One region of the Cytobacillus sp. MT66 genome, then DNA from elsewhere that is predicted to be linked to it. Evidence: riboswitches for the same ligand, from Rfam matches in the RefSeq annotation. Region 1 holds a riboswitch; the other holds the start of a gene.
What was found. A riboswitch is a leader RNA that binds a small molecule or an ion and turns the genes downstream of it on or off. The one in region 1 is predicted to bind preQ1.

Region 1 (3,188 bases):
TTGAAGGTGCTGAGCTTGCTTTAAAGAATAAAAATCCTCAAGATAAGATAAATGCAGTACTGGAACGGTATGCATTAATTGCTGAAGAATTAGATATTCCAAATGAGATTATTGATGAAATCAAGCAGGATTTGCAAGAAAGATTTGCATCAGATAAAAGTAATCCTGACAGATTTATGGATTTAATTAAGGCTAGCGGGGAAGACAATAATGCAAAATTAGTAGCGGCCTTCTTTAGGAAGATGGGGGTGGAAGCCCAGTATGTAAATCCTAAGGATGCCGGTCTTATTGTTACTCCTGAACCAGGCAATGCACAGGTGCTGCCTGAATCGTATGAACAGCTATTTTCTTTGCGTGAAAAATCAGGAATCATTGTTTTCCCGGGATTCTTTGGCTATAGCCGGGATGGTGAAGTATACACTTTCTCTCGAAGCGGGTCAGATGTTACAGGTTCCATTCTAGCTAATGGAGTGAAAGCCGATTTATATGAAAATTTTACTGATGTAGATGCAGTTTATACAGTTAATCCATTTATTGTTGAAAAGCCTAAGGAAATTAAGGAATTAACGTATCGGGAAATGCGTGAGCTTTCCTACGCCGGGTTTACAGTTTTGCATGATGAAGCACTTGTGCCAGCGTTTCGTGCGGGGATTCCGGTACATATTAAGAATACGAACAACCCCTCTGCCCAGGGTACTAGAATTGTTAATCAGCGTGATAATACAAATGGGCCGGTTGTTGGAATTGCCAGCGACGAAGGTTTTTGCAGTATTTATGTAAGCAAATACTTGATGAACAGGGAAATTGGTTATGGCAGAAAGCTTCTAGCCATCTTGGAAGACTATGGACTTTCGTACGAGCATATTCCTTCAGGTATTGACGACCTTTCTATTATTTTAAAAGAAGATCAGTTTGGTCAAGGTGTGGAAGAGGAGATTATTGCCCGCATACAAAACGAGCTGGATCCAGATCATGTGGTGATCGAGCATAGTCTTGCATTAATCATGGTGGTTGGAGAAGGCATGCGCCATAACATTGGTACAACCGCCAGAGCTTCGAAGGCATTAGCCGATTCCCACGTTAATATTGAAATGATTAACCAGGGATCATCCGAAGTCAGCATGATGTTTGGCGTGAAAGAAGTAGATGAGAAAAAGGCTGTTCAAGCGCTCTATAATGAGTTTTTTGCAAAAGTAACCGTTCAATAAAATAGTAATTATGCGATAACCAAAAAATCTGATGCATACTTTTGATGCATCAGATTTTTTTTATATTAATTTTTCAAACTTCACTCGTTTATTTAATGCATACATAACAGGCATTCCAACAGCCATGACAACAAATTCGCCAATGGCGGTAGTAAGCCATGAAAACATAAATGGTAAACCAAAGGCCAGCTTGAGCTCAAAGGCGATCAAAAACATCGTAAAAGTAAACACAAGTGTGTTCACAGCCATTCGCAGCCAAAGGTTTTTAATAAATCTGCAGCACAGAATGGTAATTAACAGCGAAAGAAGTGATTGCCCGACGCCGAAGATAAGATCATAGGCGACCATCGGTGAAAAAAATAAATTCGTTAAGAATACGCCTAATATCATACCAAAAATATATTTTTTGTTAAAAACAACAAGATGATTAAACATTTCCGATACACGAAACTGGATCTGTGTAAACCCAAACGGCTGAATGAGCATGGAAACAGCGATATATAGCGCAGCAAGTATGCCGTTCCCCGCTAAAGTCCTTATATTCATAAACCTCTCTCCTTAGTTTTTTATCGTGGGATGTTTTCGAACCACGGCTTGAATTAAAAGCTTATCTATTATACCAGAAATAGCAGCAGTTGGGTTTGGGAAAATAATACAAGGACAGTAATGGTTCTTTTACCTCTTTAAAAATGTCCATCCCAGTTATGAAATCACTTTTTTAAGATGAATTATTCAAAAATGTGAACGGTTACAAAATTATTGATATCAAAAATAGATTGGTTTTATGAAAAATCGATATTGTTCAGATTGGATACGAACGAATACAATAAAATCCATAAGAACTTTCAAATTTCGCCCTAAAAATTTTGACTATTGGGATTGATTAAAAAATTATTCCGCAGGAGCGGAGAGAAAGGGTGTAAGAATGCAGCGAAATAAAATACCGAATAAACAGGGACTCTACGATCCAGCATTTGAACATGATGCCTGTGGAATTGGATTTATTGCTGATTTAAATCAAGGTGCTTCAAACCAAACAGTAAAGCAGGGGATTTCGATGCTTTGCCGATTAGATCACCGGGGAGCACAGTCTGGTGATTCGGATACGGGTGACGGAGCGGGAATTCTGACGCAGCTTCCGCACATATTTTTTCAAAAAGCTTGTAAGGAGATGAAAGCTAAGGAACAGGGGAGCTACGGGGTTGGAATGCTATTCTTGCCGCAAAACTGTAAGGCAAGACAGGAATGTGAAGAGGCGGTAAATCACATTATTCATGAAGAAGGCCAAGAGGTTTTAACATGGCGGAACGTTCCTGTAAATAATAATTGTATTGGGAAAAATGCAAAGGAAAGCCAGCCCTTTATCCGGCAAGTATTTATAGGCAGAAGCAAGGAAATAAGAGATGAGGAGTCCTTTGAAAGGAAGCTGTATTTGATTCGGAAATTAGCCGAGAAGAGAATTAAAGAAAAAAAGCTTGCTAGGGATGAGAACTTTTATGTTTCAAGTCTATCTGCAAGAACAATCGTATATAAGGGAATGCTTACTCCGCAGCAATTACAGGAATTTTACCTAGATCTGCAGGATGAGGCTTTTCAATCATCATTTGCGCTTGTTCATTCCCGTTACAGTACTAATACATTTCCAAGCTGGGAAAGGGCCCACCCAAACCGCATGCTGATTCATAATGGTGAGATTAATACAGTGAACGGCAATATAAATTGGCTGCGCGCTCGGGAACATAGGATGGAATCATCTGTTTTTGGTAAAAAACTAAAAAGCCTTATGCCAATTATCGATGCAAATGGGAGTGATTCATCTGCATTTGATAATTGCCTGGAGTTCCTAACCCGTTCAGGGCGGTCGCTTGCACAGGCAGCGCTGATGATGGTCCCGGAGGCATGGGAAAAAGATGACTCCATGGATGATTCATTAAAAGCCTTTTATGAATTTAACAGTCAATTAATGGAGCCGTGGGATGG
Region 2 (3,188 bases), 140 kb from region 1:
AAAGCGTTAAAGCATCGGGGGACAGGCCCCCGCAGGAGTAAAGCGTTAAAGCGGCAAGGTGATCCGAATGTGGCGAATGCAAAAAAGCAGGGGAATGAATTCCCCTGCTTTTTGGTGCTAGTCTAGATTAGTCCCTGCTTCCAAGAATCCCGAAGATACGAAGGATGCTGATGAACAGGTTGATAAAGTCCAGGTATAGGTTTAGTGCCATAAGCGGAACCTCTTCTGCGGAAACTCCGTGGTGCTTCATCCGATTGAAATCGAATAAAATGTATCCGCTGAATACCAGTACACCAATGAATGAAAAGGCAAGCATGCCTGTGGAGCTTAACGGCCAGAAGATATTAAAAATAGATATCGCAATGAGAGCCAGCAATGCTGCCATTAGCATGCCGCCCAAAAAGCTTAAGTCACGCTTTGTTGTTGATGCATAAATTGCTAAGCCGGTAAATACAGTTGTGGTTGTCGCGAGTGCAAGCAGCACTGGATTTGGCCCGATGGCTGTTAAATAATGAGAAACAATTGGGTAGGTCGTTACACCGGATATAAATGTAAATGCGTATAAAAAGGTATAGGACATCGCTTTTTTCCTGCGAATAAAGAACGCAAAGATTAACATAACGAATTCTAAGATAATCAGCGGCAAAAACAACGCCGGCGGCACAAATACACCCGCCATTGTACCCGCGAAAGCAACAGCAAGCGATAGGGCAAATGCTCTTAATACTGACGGCATATAACTATTATTAGCTGTTTGTTGATAGTACATTTAATTCACCTCATCATATTTCTTACCTAAATATACGTTTGTCCATAAAAAGAGTTTCATAAAAAATTATCTTTCTTTTAATAAATCTCTGATTTCTGTTAACAAAGCCTCTTTTGTATCTACCTTTGGTGCTTCACGTTTCGGTTCCTCTTTCTTTTTAAACCATTTATTGACTAGACGGACAAACATAAAGATTGAGAAGGCCACAATTAGGAAGTCAACCACATTTTGTACAAACATCCCGTATTTGACTTCAGCTGACCCAACCGTAAAAGCTAATTCTTTTAAATCAATTCCCCCAACAAGAAGACCAACAAGAGGCATGATGATGTCTTCAACAAGAGAGGAAACAATTTTTCCGAACGCAGCCCCGATAATTACCCCGACAGCAAGATCTAGTACATTTCCTTTGAGTGCGAATTTTTTAAATTCATTCCACATATAGTAATAACACCTTTCTTTAAAAATATCCTGCTAATTATACTATGTAAATAGTGGAAAGGTCTATTCCTCTTAAACGTCCTATTGACAGAAAGTTGTTTATCCACTATTATGTTTTTCGGCAGGTACACGAGACTGTGTTTTAGTCTACCTGAAAAACTTCATAACTTCCCGTGTCCAGCGGGAGAGGTTCATAGCTTCACCCTCTATAAAAAACTATGGCTTTGATTAAAAATAATCAACCATATCCAAAGAGGATATGGTTTTTATATTTTTATGGAGCTTTTAGTGAACCTCTTTTATTGGCGCGGTCATATAAAGGAGGATTTTTTTATGTCTGGAAGAAAAGAAGAGGAGCTTAAGGATATTACCTTATTGGGCAATCAAGGGACGAAGTATTTGTTTGAGTACTCACCGGAGATTTTGGAGTCGTTTGACAATAAGCATCCGTACCGTGATTATTTTGTGAAATTCAACTGCCCGGAATTTACAAGTCTTTGTCCTATCACGGGACAGCCAGATTTTGCAACGATTTACATCAGCTATATCCCTGATAAAAAAATGGTTGAAAGCAAGTCTTTAAAGCTTTATTTATTTAGTTTTCGGAACCATGGTGATTTCCATGAGGATTGCATGAACATCATCATGAATGACCTCATCGAGCTAATGGATCCGCGATATATTGAGGTATGGGGGAAATTTACCCCAAGAGGAGGAATCTCCATCGACCCTTACTGCAATTACGGTAAGCCAGGCACAAAGTATGAAAAAATGGCAGAGAACCGCCTAATGAACCACGATCTCTACCCAGAAACCGTCGACAACCGATAAAAGGACAGAGGGACAGGCACCTTGTCCCGCGCGAACGTCATAGGCCCTTTGTCCCGAATTTGAGGGGAGGAATGAATGGGAATGCTATTATATTTAAATGCAGCTTTTACGGGACTGCTCATTTTATCTAATATCTTAGCTGTGAAGCTTTTTAGTTTAGGAGGCTGGGCGATGCTCCCGGCAGCCGTTATTGTTTATGTTTTTACGTACCCAATTACAGATATTATTGGTGAAGTATATGGAAAGGAAGCGGCTCGAAAAACCGTTCTTGCTGGATTTATCACGCAGATTTTTGCCGGAATTTTTATTTATGCGGCCATCCAGCTGCCGGCGGCACCATTTTTTGAGGCGCAGTCAGAATTTGAAACGATCTTAAGCGGAAGCTTTCGTGTCACTATTGCAAGCTTGCTGTCTTATTTCATAAGTCAGAACCTAGACGTATTTGTCTTCCATAAATTAAAGGAAAAGCATGGCAGTAAGAAATTATGGCTGCGAAATAACCTTTCAACGGTTACAAGTCAGCTGATTGACACAACTGTCTTTATCTTTGTAGCCTTCTACGGAACCATGCCAATCAGCGCGCTGTTCGGCCTGATTCTAACACAATACGCCTTTAAATTTACCGTCGCACTTCTCGACACACCGCTTGTATACTTATTTGTTAAACTTTGCAAAAAAGAAACAGCAGCAAAAACAATTAATACTGCAGCACTTTAAACTAGTGGGGGACAGTCCCCCGACGCGTTAGTGCTTTAAACTACTGGGGGCCTGACCCCCAGTGCGTTAGTGCGGTGAAGCAGGGAGGTTTCCTGCTTCTTTTTTATGTACTTAAGCTTAAGATATGAAATTGCATGTGAGTGCTTTATTTTTAGGTAACCTTCTTATGCTCCCCTATGCAAATTTTTGGTGTTCGGATAGAATACTAAGGGTAAGTTTTTTATTTAATTCAGCATAGGTCATGTGTGTTTAGCAGGAGGTTGAAATGGATAAGAAGACCAATCAGAAGGACCCGCGGTTTAAGATTGCTGAAAAAGAGGCATGGATCGGTGTTGGTCTCGTTCTGATCAATTTCATCTGGTGGTTTGGCTTTGCCTATGGCATGGGCTCCAAGCCGGCCGATGAGTACCAGTACATATTTGGCTTGCCT

Region 2: it holds a riboswitch for preQ1, as region 1 does, so the genes downstream of both, queF (preQ(1) synthase) here and AC1Q59_RS09475 (QueT transporter family protein) in region 1, are expected to answer to the same signal.

The regions. Positions count from the first base shown of each region.
Region 1 covers NZ_JBXAFB010000004.1:213,948-217,135, forward strand. The annotation lists gene AC1Q59_RS09470 (aspartate kinase) at 1-1,208, shown strand, start outside; gene AC1Q59_RS09475 (QueT transporter family protein) at 1,269-1,754, opposite strand; PreQ1 riboswitch class I at 1,761-1,805, opposite strand; gene gltB (glutamate synthase large subunit) at 2,134-3,188, shown strand, end outside.
Region 2 covers NZ_JBXAFB010000004.1:358,891-362,078, forward strand. The annotation lists gene AC1Q59_RS10130 (Bax inhibitor-1/YccA family protein) at 128-769, opposite strand; gene mscL (large conductance mechanosensitive channel protein MscL) at 836-1,210, opposite strand; PreQ1 riboswitch class I at 1,391-1,436, shown strand; gene queF (preQ(1) synthase) at 1,544-2,041, shown strand; gene AC1Q59_RS10145 (queuosine precursor transporter) at 2,123-2,758, shown strand; gene AC1Q59_RS10150 (YhdT family protein) at 3,024-3,188, shown strand, end outside.